One region of the Streptomyces sp. NPDC049970 genome, then DNA from elsewhere that is predicted to be linked to it. Evidence: riboswitches for the same ligand, from Rfam matches in the RefSeq annotation. Region 1 holds a riboswitch; each other region holds the start of a gene.
The links. Region 1 has a riboswitch for cyclic di-AMP ahead of AB0I83_RS23380 (M23 family metallopeptidase). Riboswitches for the same ligand answer to the same signal wherever they lie in the genome.
Positions count from the first base shown of each region.

Region 1 (6,254 bases):
CCACGGCGAGCGTCTGCTCCAGAGCGGCCGGATCCGCGGTGGAGGACCAGACGACGCCGCACATCTTCCGCCCGTGGATCTTCTCGGGGAAGGGCGGAGCGGGAGGAACGGACAGCGAGGCGAAGAAGCCGTACAGGTCGTCCGGTGCCTGGGGCAGGAAGTCGCGGTACCAGCGCATCACGTCCTGGAGGAGCTCCAGCGGCCAGACGGTGATCCCGACGCCGACCGTGTCCACGGGGTGCAGCTCGAAGTCGAACGACGTGACGATGCCGAAGTTCCCGCCACCACCGCGCAGCGCCCAGAACAGGTCGGCGTTCTCGCTCGGGTTCGCGGCCACGAAACTGCCGTCGGCCAGGACCACGTCCGCGGAGACCAGGTTGTCCACCGTGAGGCCGTACTTGCGGGTGAGGTAGCCGTGCCCGCCGCCCAGGGTGAGCCCGCCGACGCCGGTCGTGGACATGATCCCCGCCGGTGTGGCCAGGCCGAACGCGTGCGTCGCGTGGTCGAGCTCGCCGAGGGTCGCGCCGGCGTCCGCCTGGGCGGTCTGGGTCGCCGGGTCGACGCGTACGCCGTCCATCGGGGACAGGTCGATCGTGACGGCCCCGTCGGCGACACCCAGGCCGGGGCCGCTGTGGCCGCCGCCGCGCACGGCGAACTCCAGACCGTGCTCACGGACGAAGTCGACAGCGGCCATGACGTCCGCCGTGTCGTGGCAGCGCACCACGGCCGATGGCCTTCTGTCGATCATGGCGTTGTAGACCGAGCGTGCCTGTTCGTACCCCGGGTCGTCCGGGCCGATGACCGGGCCGCGCAGGGCGGTCCTCATCGTCTCGAGTGTGGTGCCGTCCATGGCCGTCTCCTCGCGAGCGCGCGCCCGGCCTCCCCTGGCTCCATCTCGGCGGGTGAGGCTGCTTGCGGGCCGACGCCGGCACCTGAGAATGCCGCGCAGACGGGACCGAACACCGAATGTCGTGTCCTCCAAGCGTCCCGCCGCTCCGGGGCGCCCGCAATCGCGGAGGGCGGCGTCGGGGCCCGACTCGGAGGTCCTGTGCGGTGAGGAGACGGCCGGGAGGTCCTGCGGGAAGCGGGATCGGGCGGTCCGGCGGTCTTTGCGGATGAGGCGTCGCGCAGGCCGACTGCCCAGGTTTCGGGGTGTGTTGACGCGTCCTTCCCGTCGGCGGGCATTCCTGCCGTGCGGGGAATGGGGGGAGCGGTGGCCGCAGGTGGTCGGAGCACCGCCCCGGATGGCGTAGAGTTGCAATCACAACGACGCGGGGTGGAGCAGCTCGGTAGCTCGCTGGGCTCATAACCCAGAGGTCGCAGGTTCAAATCCTGTCCCCGCTACTGAAAGACCGAGGCCCGGATCCTTACAAGGATCCGGGCCTCGGTCGTGTGCCGGAGTCGACCTCCGTGGCCGGGCTTGACCTTGACGCTACGTAAAGATCTAGCGTTTCCGGCATGGAGTGGTCCATCCAGGAAATCGCCCGTAGAGCGGGCACCACCAGCCGGACGCTCCGGCACTACGGAGATCTCGGTCTCCTCGTGCCGAGCCGCACGGGTGCCAACGGCTACCGCTACTACGACCAGGACGCGCTGGTCAGGCTCCAGCGCATCCTCCTGTTGCGGGGGCTCGGCCTCTCACTGCCCGCGATCAAGGACGTGCTGGAGGGGCAGCGGGACACCTCCGTGGCGCTCCGGGCCCATCTGCGCCTGCTGGAGCAGGAGCGCGAGCGCATCGGCCGGCAGATCGCGTCGGTGCGGACCACTCTCCACAGGACCGAGGAAGGGGAAGGGCTCATGGCCGAGGAAGTGTTCGACGGCTTCGACCACACGGTGCACGAGCAGGAGGTGACCGAGCGCTGGGGCCAGGAGGCGTACGAGCGCAGCGACCGGTGGTGGCGCGGGCTGAGCCCGGACGGGCGCGCGGGCTTCCAGGGCGCGCACGACGCCATCGCCCGGGACTACGGCGAGGCGAGGGCGGCCGGCCTGGAGCCGGGGGGCGACGAGGTGCAGGACATCGCGCGCCGCCACTGCGAGTGGCTGTCGGCGACCGCCGAGGTCACTCGTTCGTATGTGACGGGCATCGGTGAGATGTACGTCGCCGATCCCCGCTTCGGGAAGAACTACGATCGCCACGGGGACGGAACCGCCGTCTTCGTACGGGATGCACTGACGACGTACGCGCGGCGCCGGCTCTCCGACTGACCATCGGGGGACACGGGGCTCCGGTGCGCTCCTCCCACAGGCCGACGACGGGTCGCCGCACGGCGCGGCTCCGTCAGGCCGGGGTGGAGCGCTGTACCGTCCGCAGCCGTGGGCGGAGCGGGCAGGGAGTGCACAGGTGGGGAAGCGGGACGTACGAGGGCGAGGTCGAGCCGAGGGGAACGCGCGCGCCCGGAGGCTCGTGCGCCTGCTGCCCACCCTCATGATCGCCGTCGGAGTGGTCTTCGACCTCGCGACCCCGACCGCGGTGTCCGCCGTTCCGCTCTTCGCCGCGGCCCCGCTGATCGCGGCCCCCTTCTTCTCGTTGGCCGCCACCATCCGCACAGGGGTGGCCGCGACCCTCGTGGTCCTCGTCATCCGGGTCTCCGACGGCGTGCTCGCCAAGGTCGTGCCGATCACCGACCTGCTGACCCTGATCACCGTCGCCGCGCTCTCCCTCGTCATCAACCGCGTCGTGTGGCGCGGCAACGAACAACTGGCCTCGGCGCGGGTCATCGCGGAGACTGCGATGCGCGCGGTGCTCCCGGTACCCGAGGACCGGATCGGCGGGCTGCTGGTCGCGGCGCGGTACGAGGCGGCGCAGGCGGACGAGTTCGTCGGCGGAGACCTGTTCGCCGTCGCGGACACGCCCTTCGGGGTGCGGCTGGTCGTCGGGGACGTACGGGGCAAGGGGCTGGACGCCGTGGCGGCGGTGGCCGTCGTGATCGGGGCGTTCCGTGAGGCCGCCGAGCAGGAGCGGTCGCTGGAGGGAGTGGTCCAGCGGCTGGAGAGGGCGCTCGCCCGGGAGAGCTCGCGGCGTGGCGGGCTCGACTCGATGGAGGGGTTCGTGACCGCCGTGCTCGCCGAGATCCCGGTGGGTTCGGACATGCTGAGGGTGATCAACCGCGGCCACCCCGAGCCGATCGTGCTCCACGCGGACGGTGCGCTGGACGTGCTGACGCCGACCGAGCCCGCGTTGCCGCTCGGTATGGGCCTCGACGCCTGGCCGGACCGTTCGGACGAGTGGGCTCTGCCGTCCGGGGCGACGTTCCTGGCGTTCACCGACGGGCTTTCGGAGGCCCGGGACGCGAGGGGGGTCTTCTACGACCCGGCGGCCCGGCTGCGCGGCCGGCTCTTCCCGGGACCCGAGGAACTGCTCTCCGCGCTCACCGACGACGTACGGCTGCACACGGGCGGCCGGTCGACGGACGACCTCGCGCTCCTCGCGGTGGGGCGGCCGGCGCGGGGGCAGCCCGCACGGCGGAGGACGGTGAAGATCGTGGGGCGGGATCGTGAATGACCGTCCACGACCGTCCGTGGTCGAAGGGTGCCGCTGCGCATAACATTTGACGCAACGTCAGAAAATGTTATGGAGCTGATGGGCGCTCAACTCGTCCGGTTGGGGTTGATTGGTCCCTGAAAGTCCAGGCCCGAGTCGTGAAAGATCTGTGGGAACAGCTTGGAATCGGACCCGAGTGTCTATTAACGTTCGATAACGCAGCGCGGTTGTCCCAGTCGTCGCCAGAGGCGGCACCGTGCGCAGCGCTTAATCCCGCAAGGGAACCGGGGAACCATTTACTTGGGGTGAATCAGACACCTGAGTCCTGTGAGGGACGAAGGCGTCCGTAGGAGACCTTCCTGCTCCGAACCCGTCAGCTAACCCGGTAGGCGAGAAGGAAGGAAAGGAGCGCGCCCACGTGGCGTCAAATCAGCCTGCCCCCGAGGCTCCGGCACCCTTCAGGACCGGCGGTCCCGGTGAGGACGGCAGGACGTGGGAGGAATGGAACCCCACCGAGGACTCCCTCCGCCCCGTACGCGGTAGGCATCGCGTAGCCAAGCAGCGTGGCCTCGCCCGCAGCTCCACGGTCCTCGGCGTCGGTGTCATCGCGGCCGTCGGTGCGGGCGGCATGGCCTCCGCGCAGAGCAAGCCGCCGGTCTCCATCTCTCTTCCCGATTCCATCGCGGACAACCTTCCCGATGCCAAGTCCCTGCCCGGCGTGGGCTCGTTCATGTCCGCCGACCAGGCCAAGGACGCGGTCACCGGGGCCTCCCCGCTCACCACCGCCGGCATCACGGCCGCCGAGGCCGAGTCGGGCACCACGGACGCCGGCGAGGCGCTGCGCGCCCGCATCCTCCAGCAGGCCGAGCAGCAGCAGGCCGGGGCCGAGGCCGAGGTCAGGGCCGCGGAGGAGAAGGCGGCGGCCGAGGAGGCCGCGGCCCAGGCGGCGAAGCAGCAGAGCGCCGCCGAGGCGAAGGCCGCCGCGAAGAAGAAGGCGGCCGAAGAGGCGGCGGAGAAGAAGGCCGAGGCCGAGCGCCTCGCCAAGCTCGCCGCCAGCTACGCCATTCCGACCTCGTCGTACACCATCACCTCGACCTTCGGCCAGTCCGGCTCGATGTGGTCCTCCGGCCACCACACCGGGCTGGACTTCGCCGCTCCGACCGGCACTCCGGTCAAGGCCGTGCACAGCGGTACCGTCAAGTCGGCCGGCTGGTCCGGTTCGTACGGATACCGCACGGTGCTGGAGCTCGACGACGGCACCGAGGTCTGGTACTGCCACCAGTCCTCGATGGACGTCACCGCCGGCCAGAAGGTCAGCACCGGTGACACCATCGGCCGCGTCGGCGCCACCGGCAACGTGACCGGCCCGCACCTGCACCTGGAGATCCACACCGCGGACGGCTCGGGCATCGACCCGATGGGCTGGCTGCGCGGCAAGGGCCTCTCGGTCTGAGCGCCCGCGCCGGCACACGGCGCACCGAAACCCCGGCGGCCCTGGCGCACAACCCCCCGACGTCAGGGCCGCCGGCCTGTCCGGACGGCTGCCCGCGCCGGTGGCGGACCTCGGACCGACCGGGGAGCAGCGGGCCGAGCCGACCGCCGTATCGGCCTGTGGTCCGGGCCCCGACGGTTCCCGTCCGAGGCCCGGCCCCGGCGGGAGGGGAGAGCTCAGGACGGCGGTGCCTGTGTGGGCGGAGCGGATCGGCTGCCGTCCTCCAGGTAGGGGTTGTAGCCGCCGTAGTGGCGGTGCGGTGCGGGGATCCGCTGCGGAGCGGGCCCGCCGTAGGTCTGCCGGCGTGGGAACTGCGGTTGCGGCCCGTGAGCGCGCATCCGGCCCGTGGTGCGTGCCGCGAACGTCAGGGCGGGACCCGCGACCTCCCGGCGCTGCCAGAGGTGGTGCAGCAACTCCTGCTCCCGGAGGGCGAAGTCGGCGTCCGCGCCGTCGTGGCGGGCCCGCCGGCGCAGCATGGCCAGGGACGTCGCGAACGACTCGTACTCCGCGACCGCCCGTGCGGCGGCCCTGCCCCGTGCGCGGTCCGGGCCCCCGCTGTGCCAGTGCCTGGCCATGTCGCGGGCCACGCCCCGCGCCCGCATCGAAGCCAGGGCGAACGGCTCGGCGGGGGTGAGCCAGCCTGCCGCCGCGTACACCGGCAGCTCCGTGGAGAGCGTCCGGAGCTCCCGCTGCCGTGACCAGACGGCCAGCCAGGTCACCAGGCCGAAGCACGGCACCATGAACGCCCCGTACACCGCGTAGAAGCCGTACGGGCCGAAGGACGACGAGCCGTTCCACAGGGCGTGCATGCCCATGGCGAGGGCGAGTCCCAGCAGCGGCAGCACGACCCGGCGCACCCGGTGGCGCGCACCGCCCAGCGCGGCGATCCCGAAGCCGATGCCGGAGAGCACCGTGAACAGGGGATGCGCGAAGGGGGACATGACCACGCGAACGAAGAACGTCCCGGCCGTCAGGGACGCGAGGCCCGTGGTCCCCAACTCCTGGTCCTCGCCGAAAGCCTGCCCCAGGTAGAGGATGTTCTCGGTGAAGGCGAAGCCGGTCGCGGTGAATCCGGCGACCACGATGCCGTCGACGACACCGCCGAACTGCCGTCTGCGGAAGAGGAAGATCAGTAGAACGGCCGCCCCCTTCGCGCACTCCTCGACGACCGGGGCGATCACCGTGGCGCCGAGGGTGTCGGCGCTCGCCGGGTCCGCGGTGGCCGTCGCTATCCAGCGGGTCGCGAAGGAGTTGGCGATGATCGCGACGAGCGCGGCGGCG
Region 1 covers NZ_JBFALP010000015.1:16,725-22,978, reverse strand. Annotated here, with positions in the region: gene AB0I83_RS23400 (FAD-binding oxidoreductase) at 1-850, opposite strand, end outside; tRNA gene AB0I83_RS23395 (tRNA-Met) at 1,271-1,344, shown strand; gene AB0I83_RS23390 (MerR family transcriptional regulator) at 1,459-2,205, shown strand; gene AB0I83_RS23385 (PP2C family protein-serine/threonine phosphatase) at 2,342-3,502, shown strand; cyclic di-AMP (ydaO/yuaA leader) riboswitch at 3,736-3,888, shown strand; gene AB0I83_RS23380 (M23 family metallopeptidase) at 3,900-4,934, shown strand; gene AB0I83_RS23375 (PrsW family intramembrane metalloprotease) at 5,150-6,254, opposite strand, start outside.

Region 2 (6,254 bases), on a different contig from region 1:
CGAGGCAGGCCGGACCGACGGGTACGACACGCGGTCCTCGCAGACCGAGGCGTACGAGGCCGAGCACGCGCACCCCGCCGACCGCGACGAGGCCCACGAGGCGGGGACGGGGCACGCGGAGCAGACTCAGGACGTCGCCGACCTGACAGCCGAACCGGCGTCCGTCCCCGTACGCCCCGTGAGCCGCTCCGCCCCGCGCAACGGCGGCGGCCGGGGCCGCCGCCGTACCCCGGCGAAGCGCTCCGCGCTCCTCACCGTCGCCGTGCCCTCCGCCTGCGTCATGAGCGTCGCCGGTATCGCCGCGGCCTCCGTCGGCGGTGTGGGCGGTGCCGAGGAGACCAAGGAGGACACCACGTCGATGGCGGCCGCCGACACGGTCAAGCCGGCCGTCGCCAACAACAAGCTGGACACCCAGCTGGCCAACCTCAGCGCCGACGCGGAGAACTTCGCCGACCGTGCCAGCCGCACCCAGGAGCGCATCGACCTGAAGGAGCGTCAGGCCGCTGACAAGAAGAAGCGCGAGGAGGACGCCGCGCGCCGCGAGGCCGCGCGCCCCAAGTTCGCCCTGCCCGTCTCACAGCACGGCCTCAGCGCCAGCTACGGCCAGGCCGGTGTGAACTGGATGTCCGTGCACACCGGTATCGACTTCCCGGTCACCTACGGCACGCCCGTGATGGCGGCGACGGACGGCACCGTGCGGACCCAGTGGAACAGCGCCTACGGGAACATGGCCATCGTGACCGCGGCCGACGGCACCGAGACCTGGTACTGCCACCTCAGCACCACCAAGATCCGGTCGGGTCCGGTCAAGGCGGGCGATGTCATCGCCTACTCGGGCAGCTCGGGCAACTCGACCGGCCCGCACCTGCACTTCGAGGTACGGCCCGGCGGCGGCTCGGCGATCGACCCGATGCCGTGGCTCGTCAGCCACGGCCTCAACCCGAACTGAGACCGTCCGGCACCTGGAGGACGGCGGTGCAGGACCGCGGTGCAGGACGGCGGGGGCCCGGCGCGCGGCCCCACGCCGTCTCCACGTACACGACAACTTCGCGCGCACGCCACGCCCCCGCACGCGAAAACGGCACGCGACCCTGCGCCGCCCCCCGCACGCGACAGCGGAACGCAGCCCCGGCCCTCCCAGCCGGAGGGCCGCCCGCAAGCACGCCCCCCGTTCCGGCGGGTCCGGGTCAGAGTTTCTCGACCGGTGCGTAGCGCAGCAGAAGCTTCTTGGGCCGCTCGTCGCCGAAGTCGACCGTCGCCTTCGCCTGGTCGCCGAACCCGTCGACCGCCGTGACCGTCCCCAGGCCGAACTGGTCGTGCGTGACCCGGTCCCCCACCACCAGCGTGACGACGGGCTTCTCGGAGGTGCGCCGGGTCGCGAACCCCGCCGGCCCGGACTTCGAGCGCGACGAGGACAGCGACGACGTGATCCCCGAAGTCGGGCCCGCCGGAGCCGCCATCGGCCCCTTGCGCTTCCACTCCAGGTGCTGGTCCGGGATCTCCTCCAGGAAGCGTGACGGCGGGTTGTACGCGGGCTGACCCCACGCACTGCGCATCGCCGCCCTGGTGAGGTAAAGGCGCTCACGGGCACGCGTGATGCCCACGTACGCCAGCCTGCGCTCCTCCTCCAGCTCCTTGACCTGTCCCAGCGCCCGCATGTGGGGGAAGACGCCGTCCTCCATGCCGGTCAGGAACACCACCGGGAATTCGAGCCCCTTGGCGGTGTGCAGCGTCATCAGCGTGACGACACCGGAGCCGTCCTCGTCCTCGTCGGGGATCTGGTCGGCGTCTGCGACGAGCGCGACCTTCTCCAGGAACTCGGCCAGTGTCCCGGAACCCTCGTCCTCCGCACGCTCCTGCTCGAACTCGAGCGCGACGGCGGCGAGTTCCTGGAGGTTCTCGATACGGGTCTCGTCCTGCGGATCGGTGGAGGCCTGGAGCTCGGCGAGATAGCCGGTCCGCTCCATGACGGCCTCCAGCACGACCGCCGGACCGGCGCCGGACTCCACGATCGTGCGGAGTTCCTCCATCAGCGTGTTGAACCGCCTCACGGCGTTGGTCGACCGGGCCGCCATGCCGTACGCCTCGTCGACGCGGCGCAGGGCCTGCGGGAAGGAGATCTTCTCGCGCATCGACAGCGCGTCGATCATCGCCTCGGCCCGGTCGCCGATACCCCGCTTGGGCACGTTGAGGATGCGGCGGAGCGGGACCGTGTCCTCGGGGTTGGAGAGGACCCGGAGGTAGGCCAGGACGTCCCTGACCTCCTTGCGCTCGTAGAAGCGCACTCCGCCGACGACCTTGTAGGGGAGCCCGACCCGGATGAAGATCTCTTCGAAGACACGGGACTGGGCGTTCGTACGGTAGAAGACGGCGACGTCGCCCGCCTTCGCCTCCCCGGCGTCCGTGAGGCGGTCGATCTCGGTGGCGACGAACTGCGCCTCGTCGTGCTCGGTGTCGGCGACGTAGCCCGTGATCCGGGTTCCGGTGCCGGCGTTCGTCCAGAGGTTCTTGGGGCGGCGGCTCTCGTTGCGCTCGATCACGGCGTTGGCCGCGGAGAGGATCGTCTGGGTGGAGCGGTAGTTCTGCTCCAGCATGATCGTCTTCGCGTCCGGGTAGTCCTCCTCGAACTGGAGGATGTTGCGGATGGTCGCGCCCCGGAAGGCGTAGATCGACTGGTCCGCGTCACCGACGACACACAGCTCGCCGGGGGCGTCTGCCTCGCCCGCGGGTCCGACCAGCTCGCGCACCAGGGTGTACTGCGCGTGGTTGGTGTCCTGGTACTCGTCGACCATCACGTGCCGGAAGCGGCGGCGGTAGTGCTCGGCGACGTCGGGGAACGCCTGGAGCAGGTGGACCGTGGTCATGATGATGTCGTCGAAGTCCAGTGCGTTGGCTTCGCGCAGCCGCGCCTGGTAGAGCGCGTACGCCTGCGCCAGGGTCTTCTCGAGACCCTCGGCGGCCTGACCGGCGAAGGTCTCCTCGTCGATCAGCTCGTTCTTCAGGTTCGAGACCTTCGCCGTGAACGACTTCGGCGGAAAGCGCTTCGGGTCGAGGTCGAGATCGCGGCAGACCAGTGCCATCAGTCGCTTGGAGTCGGCGGCGTCGTAGATCGAGAACGACGAGGTGAAACCGAGGAGCTTCGACTCGCGGCGCAGGATCCGCACGCAGGCGCTGTGGAACGTCATGACCCACATGGCGTTGGCGCGCGGGCCGACGAGGTCCTCGACGCGCTCCTTCATCTCGCCCGCGGCCTTGTTGGTGAAGGTGATCGCGAGGATCTGCCCCGGGTGCACCCCGCGCTCGGCCAGCAGATGAGCGATGCGGTGGGTGAGCACCCTGGTCTTGCCCGACCCGGCACCCGCGACGATGAGCAGCGGGGACCCGGCGTGCACGACGGCGGCGCGCTGCTCGGTGTTCAGCCCGTCGAGCAGCGCGGCGGAGTCGACGACGGGGCGCGGCGCGCCGTCGCGGTAGTAAGCGTCGCGGGGCTGCGGCGGGGCGTCGAAGACCTCCCCGAAGAGGCCCTCCGGCACCGCTTCGGGCGCGTGCTCCTCGGGGGGCGGCGGGGGGCCTGCCTCTGCTTGCTGGAGGCCGGTCAGGAAACTGTCGTCAAAGAGGCTGCTCATCGCCTCACAAGTCTAGGCGGACGCACCGACAGCCCGGGCCGCATCGGTGACAAGGACCCGCTCCGCGCACGCAACGGGACGAACCGCCGACGGTGCGTGAGTATCCGGACCGCCGCGCGACGGCCCGGAACCGCGTCGGAGAAAGGTCACGAAAACGTATCGGGCATATCGACCATCAACCTTCACACAGGCACCACAAGTTGGTTAGCGTGCTGCGACGGGTGTCCCGTAACCGATCGAGGCGAACCACGCCGCGCGGGCACCCTCCGCCGAATCCGTACTCCCACGAGGGAGCGCGGAACCGGGGACCCACACGCAACACCGGGGTGAATCGGTCCGTCTCCGCCGGACCGTAGGGCAGCCTTCCGTTCCGCCCGAACCCGACAGCTAACCCGGTAGGCGGTCCACGGAAGGAGATGCCGGTCTTGGCATCGCATCGCAAGCGGCGCACGCGGCTGCGCACGACCACACCTGTGGTCGGTCTCACGACGGCGGCGCTCGCCTCCGTCACCCTGCTCTCCACCCAGAGCGCGACGGCTGCCCCGGCCGAGCCCAAGCCCAGCATCGAGGAAGTGCAGAAGAAGGTCGACGCCCTGTACCGGCAGGCCGGTACCGCGACCCAGCAGTACAACCAGGCGAAGGCGTCGTCGGCCGAGCAGCGCTCGAAAGTGGACGCACTGCTGGAGGCGGCGGCCCGGCGGGCCGACAAGCTCAACGAGACGCGCCGCGAACTGGGGGGGTACGCCGCGGCCCAGTACCGCAGCGGCTCGATCGCCCCGACGGCGACGTTCTTCCTGGCGGACGACCCGCAGTCGTACTTCGACCAGGACCAGCTGATGGCAAGGATGACCAGCCAGCAGCAGAAGACGGTCACCGACTTCCGTACGCAGCAGAAGGAGGCGGCGGCGAAGCGCGTCGAGGCGACGAAGAGCCTCGAGACGCTGACCAAGTCGCAGGCCACCCTGCGCGGCAGCAAGCAGCAGGTGCAGACGAAGCTCACCGAGGCGCGCTCGCTGCTGTCGAAGCTGACCGCCGAGGAGAAGGCGCGGCTCGCCGGGCTGGAGCGCAGGAAGGAGGCGGAGGCCAAGCGCAAGGCCGACGAACTGGCCAGGCAGCAGGCCGCCGCGGACAAGGCGCGGTCCGGGCGCGCCTCGAAGGAGACCGCCCAGAAGGACGCGGGCTCCGGCACGGGAACCGGCTCCGACAGCGGCTACGCGTCGAAGGCCGACAAGGTGCTGGCCTTCGCCCGCGCCCAGATCGGGAAGCCGTACGTCTGGGGTGCGACGGGGCCGTCCTCGTACGACTGCTCCGGGCTCACCCGGGCGGCCTGGAAGGCGGCCGGTGTCGATCTGCCGCGTACGACGTGGGACCAGGTCAAGGTGGGCACACGGGTATCGACCTCGAATCTGCAACCCGGTGACCTGGTCTTCTTCTACGACGACATCAGCCACGTCGGCATCTACAAGGGCGGCGGCATGATGATCCACGCGCCCAAGCCGGGTGCGAACGTCCGCGAGGAGTCGATCTACTACATGCCGATCTACGGCAGTGTGCGCCCGGCGTGACACGTCGGGGGCGACGCACCCGGTGACCGCACCCGGTGCGACACACGACTGACGGCTCACCGCCGGGAGCCGTGGAGGGGGCCGGGATCGCTCCCCGGGCCCCTCCACCCGCACGAACAGGCCGCTCGGGCCGCCTCGGGGGCCGGGAGCCCGGCCCGACCGCTCAGGTCCAGAGCACGGCGATGAAGATGTTGGCGACGGTGAGCCCGCCGACCGCGGCGAAGGCCCCCTTGCCGGCCTTCTCGTCGTCGCGCTTCACATAGACGAGCGCGAGGATCACGACGAGGATCAGCAGCTTGATCCCGATCTTGACGTTGTTCACGCTCTGGTCGTCGGCCTGGTTGAGCCCGACGAGGGCGATGCCCGTGACGAGCATGGTGAGCGCGCCGTGCAGCATGGCCGGAACGAACCGGGCCGTGCCCGCGCCCATGGCCTTCGTCTGGGTCAGGAACCCGCCCAGCAGGGAGGCGATCCCGATGATGTGCAGGGCCACGAAGACATTGATGAGTACGTCCATGGCCGCAGCCTAGGGCCCGGCCATATCACCACTCTCCACCAGGTACTACTTACCGATGAGTTGACGCGAGGCCTGCGCGGATTGCCGGACTCCGACTGAATTTCCCGGTCATTCGGTGGAAACGAAACCGCATCCGAGGGCAATAGCTGTCATTACGCCTCTTCCTCGCGCCCCGGGCTTAGCGTCCATCCCAGGTGACCGATTCTGAACCGCCGCTCCCCGTACCGAGCGGCATCCCGGTCGCCCCGCCAGGAGATCCGGCGGCGGGCCACTCCCCCCTGTGGTGGCCCGCCGGCGGACCCGGGCGGGCCCGCCGGTCCCCCCGACGGGCAGTCGAACGGAAGGACGCACCACCCCCGTGGCCGCCCATCGAGAAGCCGCTCACCGCAAGCCCAGACAGCGCCTGTTCACCGGGCCCGCCGCTCGGACCGCAGCCACCCTCGCCCTCGCGGGCGCGGCGTCCGCGACCGCTCTGGAGGGTGCGGCCCAGGCCGATCCCCAGGTCACCCCGGCCCAGGTCCGGAGCAAGGTCGACCGGCTCTACCA
Region 2 covers NZ_JBFALP010000004.1:319,204-325,457, reverse strand. Annotated here, with positions in the region: gene AB0I83_RS10225 (peptidoglycan DD-metalloendopeptidase family protein) at 1-949, shown strand, start outside; gene pcrA (DNA helicase PcrA) at 1,188-3,626, opposite strand; cyclic di-AMP (ydaO/yuaA leader) riboswitch at 3,884-4,044, shown strand; gene AB0I83_RS10215 (NlpC/P60 family protein) at 4,043-5,191, shown strand; gene AB0I83_RS10210 (hypothetical protein) at 5,355-5,708, opposite strand; gene AB0I83_RS10205 (NlpC/P60 family protein) at 6,067-6,254, shown strand, end outside.
Region 2: another riboswitch for cyclic di-AMP. It lies ahead of AB0I83_RS10215 (NlpC/P60 family protein); the one in region 1 lies ahead of AB0I83_RS23380 (M23 family metallopeptidase).

Region 3 (6,254 bases), on a different contig from region 1:
GCCCCCAGCGCCGGTCGGACGTGGAGGCGGCTCTCGGCCGTATCCGCGACGCCCGTGTCCCGGTCCTCAACATCGACCTGATCTACGGCATCGACGGCCAGACCGAGGCCAGTTGGCGGACTTCGCTGGATGCCGCCCTGACGTGGCGCCCGGAGGAGCTGTACCTCTATCCGCTCTACGTCCGCCCGCTGACCGGCCTCGGGCGACTGGGCCCCGGATCCGCCGGGTCGGCGGCACGCTCGGGGCCGGACACCGCCTGGGACGAGCAGCGCCTGCGGCTCTACCGCGCGGGCCGCGACCATCTGCTGTCGCACGGCTACGAGCAGGTGTCGATGCGGATGTTCCGCCGTGCGGACACCACGCCCGCCGGCCCCGAGGACTACGCCTGCCAGACCGACGGCATGATCGGGCTGGGCTGCGGCGCCCGCTCCTACACCTCTTCCCTGCACTACTCCTTCGACTACGCGGTGGAGATGCGGGAGATCCGGGGCATCATCGACGGCTTCACCGGCACCCGGGACTTCTCCCGCGCCGAGGTCGGCAGGTACGTCGACGCAGGCGAGGCCCGCAGACGCCACCTCCTGCAGTCGCTCCTGCAGGCCGAGGGGATGGAGACCGCCGGGTACCGCGAGCGCTTCGGCACGGATCCCTGCGACACCTTCTCCACCGAGCTGGAGCGCTTCGCCGCGCGCGGCTGGCTGGACGAAGCGGCCGGCCCGGGCCGGTTGCGCCTCTCCCCCGAGGGCCTGGCCCACTCCGACGCGCTGGGGCCGGAGCTGTTCTCCCCCGGGGTGCGGGCCGCGATGGCCGCGTACGAGGCGAAGTGAGCGGGCCGATGGGCAAGGACCTGACCATCCTGTACCGGGGTCCGCTGGCCTCCTGCGACTACGACTGCCCCTACTGCCCGTTCGCGAAGCGGCGGGACAGCGGCGACCGGCTGCGCGCCGACCGTGCCGCCCTGGAGCGCTTCACCGCATGGGCCGCGGCACAGACCGGTGACCGGCTGTCGGTGCTGTTCACTCCGTGGGGGGAAGGGCTGGTCCGCTCGTGGTACCGGCGGGCGCTCGTCGAACTCTCGCGGCTGCCGCACATCGAGCGGGTCGCCGTCCAGACCAATCTCAGCGGCCGTACCGGCTGGCTGTCGGAGGCGGACAGGGACAAGGTCGCCCTGTGGTGCACCTACCATCCGGGCCAGACGCCGTACGAGCGCTTCCTCGGCCGGATCCGGGAACTCGCGGACCTCGGGGTGCGCCACAGCGTCGGGATCGTCGGGCTCGGCGAACACCTGGAGGAGGCCCGCCGCCTGCGTGCGGCGCTGCCGCCCGAGGTGTACCTCTGGGTGAACGCCGCCGAGGGGCACACCTACACGGACGAGGAGGCGGACCGCTGGACGGCCCTGGACCCCCTGTTCCCGTACAGCCGGCATCCGCACCGCTCGGCCGGTCTGCCCTGCCGGACCGGTGACTCCGTGATCTCGGTGGACGGTGACGGGACGGTGCGGCGCTGTCACTTCGTCCGGGCGGAACTGGGCAACCTGTACGACGGCAGCTACCGGAGCTCACTCGGGCCGCGCGGATGCCCGCTGGAGGTGTGCGACTGCCACATCGGCTACGTCCACCTGGAGACCTTGCCGCTGTACGACGTCTTCGCGGGAGGCGTCCTGGAGCGCATACCGGCCCGTCCGGTGCGGGCGCCCGCTCCGGACGGACTCGCCCACCCGCGACCGGGCAGGCGCCTGCTGCCCTACGTCAGCCGCTGAGAACGCCCGCTGCCTTACGTCACGTGCCACCCGCCGAAAAGCGTCCGCCGTTCTCCGTCGGCCGCCGAGAGGGCGTGCCGCCCGGCGTCGGCCGCGGTGGAGAACGCCGGGGGCGGTCAGAGCGGCAGCAGATCGGGGCGCTTGGCCTCTACGTGGTCGCCGGAGGACTCACCGCGCAGCCGTCGGCCGATCCACGGGACGAGGTACTCCCGCGCCCAGTTGATGTCGTCCCGGCGCACCTCGAGAGCTCCGCGCTGTGCCTGCGGGGGCCACATCTGGTCGGGGTCGGCCGGCACGCCGAGGCCGAGCACCTGGGCGGCGCGCAGCGCGACCCGGGTGTGCCCCTCGGGCGAGAGGTGCAGCCGGTCGTTGTCCCAGGCCCTGCGGTCCTGGACCGACCGCAGGGACCACAGGTCCAGGACCGGGCAGTCGTAGCGGTCGGCGATGGACCGGACGTGTGCGGTGTATGTGGCGATCTTGCCGCGCAGATGCTTCAGCACCGGGATGTCCCGGGTGTCGAAGCCGGTGGTCACCATGACCGTGCCGACCGAGCGCGCCAGGTCGGCCACCGCGCGCTCGAAGCGCTCGGCCACGTCGTCCGGGTCGGAACCGGGACGCAGGATGTCGTTGCCGCCCGCGCAGAAGCTCACCAGGTCCGGTGCGAGCTGCTTCGCGCGGGGGACCTGTTCCTCGACTATCTGGTCGAGGAGTCGTCCGCGTACGGCGAGATTGGCGTACCGGAATATCCCGTGCGGGTCGTCCACCGGGCGGGCCAGCGCGTCGGGGACGGGGAGCCGGTCCGCGAGGAGTACCGCGAACCGGTCCGCCCAGCCGACGAGCCGCCCGTCCGGGCCGGGGTCCCCGACGCCCTCGGTGAAACTGTCGCCGATCGCCGCGTACGACCCGATGATGCCTCGTGTCTTGTTTCTCGAATCGTCTGCCACAACGACTTATCCTGCACCTTCGAATGTGACCTACGCGACCGTAATAAGGGGTTGACGGTTGGTGACAAAGACCACCTGGTCAGGTTTTGGTAAAGCCGGAATAAGCAGAGGGGCGGCGCGCCGTGCGCACCGCCCCTCTGCTCAACCCTCGGGTGTCGCCCCTCAGATGGAGACGCCGTGCGAACGCAGGTACGCGATCGGGTCGACGTCCGAGCCGTAGCTCGGACCGGTGCGGACCTCGAAGTGGAGGTGCGGGCCGGTGGAGTTGCCGGTGGAGCCGGAAAGGCCGATCTGCTGCCCGCCGGTGACGGTCTGTCCGGCCGAGACCTCCAGCGAGGACAGGTGGGCGTACTGCGAGTACATGCCGTCGCTGTGCTGGATGACGACCTCGTTGCCGTACGAGCCGCTCCAGCCCGCGGAGACCACGGTGCCCGGGCCGATGGACCGGACGCTGGTGCCGGATGCGGCCTGGAAGTCGGAACCGGTGTGGTAGCCGCTGGACCAGCTGGCGCCGGAGGCGCGGTACTGCGTGGTGACCGTGGGGCTCTCCACCGGCGCCGCGTAGCCGGAGCCGGTGCTCTGCGAGGCACCGGAGTCGGCGGTGGCGGCGGCGTTCTCGGCCGGAGCGGCCTTCTCGGCGGCGGGCTTCGGGGCGGACTTCGCCTTGGAGGGCGCGGCCTCGGCGGCCGGCTTCCCGGTCGCACCGGGGGCCTTGGCACCGAGGGTCAGCTTCATTCCCGGGCGGATCAGGCTCGGGTTCCCACCGACGACGTCGCGGTTGTCCTTGTACAGCTTCTGCCATCCGCCCTTGGTCTTCTGGCTACTGGCGATCTTCGCGAGGTAGTCGCCGGCGACCACGGAGTAGGTCTTCGGGGAGCCCTTCACCCCGGTGGCGGGCGCGCTCTCGGCGACGGAGGCGGACTTGGCCGCGGCGGGCGCGGCCTGCTCCGCGGCGTGGGCGCCGGTGGCGCCGATCAGCGGGAGGGCGAGTACGGCGCCGCCGGTACCCGCGGCGAGGAAGCCGCGGGAGATCGGGCCGGTCTTCTTACGGCGGTGCTTGCCTTTTGCGGGCATGGGGAATTCCTCTCCGGCGCCTACGAGGTGAGCTGTCGGGTTCGGACTGGAGATGCCCGGCCGCGCGGTGGCGCGTCTTGACCCCGAGCCGTTCCGGATGGCTCCGGTCGGCGGCTTACCTGGTTCCCCCGCTCCTGCCACACGTGAGTCGGTGCGGATTCCGGGCGGCGGCAGGATTAGGCGTTCCGTCCGGATTGACCGTGACCGTAAGCGAGCCGGGACTCCGGGAACAAGCCTCGGAATGCGAACCGGAATCGACACCTCAATTCCGTCGCGCAATTCCCGTCACACTCCGTGGATTACGGATCTTGGCTTTCCGCAGGGCGTCCGGAATACCCACGAGCACCCTCGCCACACACCGTCACGGATATGACCTCGCTCACCCCCCTCCCCTCATCTCCCGCACAAGCAGGGCATGTTCTGCTAAATGCATTAATACGGACATGTTGCGGTCGTCGGCCCGGCGGGGGGACACCGCAGCGCCCGGGGCCGTGAGCCGACGCGGCCATGTCGTATCGTCGCGAGCGTGCCCCCGTCGGCGAGCGGCGCCGACGCCAGACACTCCAGGAGCCCTTGTGACGCAGCTGCCAGAGGTCCCGCCGGCCGGCCCCGAGCCGACGGACGTCGACCTGACCGGTGTCCGCAACTTCCGCGACGTCGGCGGGCTCCCGACGGTCGACGGACGCACCGTGCGCTTCGGACGCCTCTACCGCAGCGGCCACCTCGCCCACGCCACCGAGGCCGACACCGCCTTCCTCGCCGGGCTCGGACTGCACACGGTCTTCGACTTCCGCAACGCGGCCGACCACAAGCTCGACGGGTACGACGTGGAGCTGCCCGGCGTCCGGAATGTCAGCATTCCGCTCTCCGACCCGGCTGACGGCGCGGAGTTCTGGCGGCTGGTGCGCGACGGCGACATCCAGCAGCTGCGCTCGATCCTGGCCGACGGCAAGGGCACGGAGCGCATGGTCCTGTCGTACCGCACGATGATCAAGGACCGCACGGCCGAGCACAGCCGCGTACTGCACGCCCTGGCCGAGGACAGCGTGCCGGCGCTGATGCACTGTGCGGCGGGCAAGGACCGGGCCGGCCTCTCGGTGGCGGTGTCACTGCTGGCGGTCGGGGTCGAGAAGGACGCTGTCGAGGCCGACTACCTCAAGTCGAACGACGCTCATCGCCGCTACAAGGTGCGCCGCAGCGACACCTCGTCGGCGGGGATGTCCGACGAGGTGATGGAGCTGCTCAATCCGCTCTTCGGGGCCCACCGCGAATACCTGGCCGCGGCGTTCGCGGCCATCGAGGAGACCTGGGGCAGCACCGAGCGCTACCTCCGGGAAGGGCTGAAGGTCAGCGACGAGACCCGCGAGAAACTGCGCGAGCGACTCGTCGAGGACGCTCGGCGTCCGTGAACGGCCCGCCGTCCGGGAAACCGTAGCGGTGGCGGTCAGCCCTTGCCGGCCACGTTGAACAGGATGTAGAGGAAGGCCGCGACGACGTGTCCGGCCACCAGGTAGGCGACGAGCCGGATCACCAGGCCGCGCGGCATCCGCCGCTCCTGGGTGTCGGCGCCCTCGGCTCGTCGCGGGGTGAGCGGGTCGTAGTACTCCGAATCGGACATGACAGTCCTCTCTTCCGGCCGCTCGGGCCGGGGTGGGAACGCTAGGGCCCGGGTGGGAACAAGGGTGCGCCGATCGAGGCGCGCGCGATCAGAGCCGCCGGACCGCGCCGCCCAGGCACAGCTCGGCGGGCGGGCTCTGCAGCAGCGTGTGGACGAAGAGCAGGCTCGCCCCACCGCGGTCGAGGGCCGCGATCCGGTGCGGGGTGAGCGAGTCGAAGTGCGCGCTGTCGCCCGGACCGAGATCGTGCACGGTCTCCCCCAGCACGACCCTGAGCCGGCCGTCGAGGAGGTAGAGCCATTCCTCCCCGGGGTGGACGCGCACGAGATCCCCCTCGGTGCCGTGGGGGACGCGGACGCGCAGTGCCTGCATGGCGCGTCCCGAACCGCCCGCCTGCCGGTAGATCCAGCCGTCGGCCCCGTCGTCGGGCGGGCCTTCGGCCGGTCCGCCCCGGACGATCGCGTCACGTTCGGGGGGCATCTCGCCCAGGAGCTCGGAGACCGTCGTACCGTAGACGCGGGCCAGGCCGAGCAGCATCGGCAGCGAGGGCTGACGCCGGCCCGTCTCGAGCCTGGAGAGGTGGGCCGGGGAGAGTCCGGCACGCCCGGCGGCGCTCTCCAGCGTCAGTCCGCGGTCGCGGCGCAGCTCTCGCAGGCGCGGCGCGACTCCCGGGAGCTCGTCGGCCGCCCCTCCGTCAGGAGGATTCATACCTCCATTGGGCCAGGATCCTGCCTCTGAGGCAAATTTATTGCCTCAGAGGCAAAGTGTCAGCGGTTGGCGACGGCCTGTTTCACCAGCGTCCTGCCGAAGTCCCACATCAGTCCGCTGCCGCTGTGCGCGTCGTCCATCACGGCGGTGAAG
Region 3 covers NZ_JBFALP010000001.1:624,631-630,884, reverse strand. Annotated here, with positions in the region: gene AB0I83_RS02735 (STM4012 family radical SAM protein) at 1-827, shown strand, start outside; gene AB0I83_RS02730 (STM4011 family radical SAM protein) at 836-1,759, shown strand; gene AB0I83_RS02725 (SGNH/GDSL hydrolase family protein) at 1,876-2,703, opposite strand; gene AB0I83_RS02720 (LysM peptidoglycan-binding domain-containing M23 family metallopeptidase) at 2,866-3,777, opposite strand; cyclic di-AMP (ydaO/yuaA leader) riboswitch at 3,782-3,941, opposite strand; gene AB0I83_RS02715 (tyrosine-protein phosphatase) at 4,353-5,186, shown strand; gene AB0I83_RS02710 (DUF6126 family protein) at 5,222-5,395, opposite strand; gene AB0I83_RS02705 (XRE family transcriptional regulator) at 5,484-6,101, opposite strand; gene AB0I83_RS02700 (aspartate aminotransferase family protein) at 6,161-6,254, opposite strand, start outside.
Region 3: another riboswitch for cyclic di-AMP. It lies ahead of AB0I83_RS02720 (LysM peptidoglycan-binding domain-containing M23 family metallopeptidase); the one in region 1 lies ahead of AB0I83_RS23380 (M23 family metallopeptidase).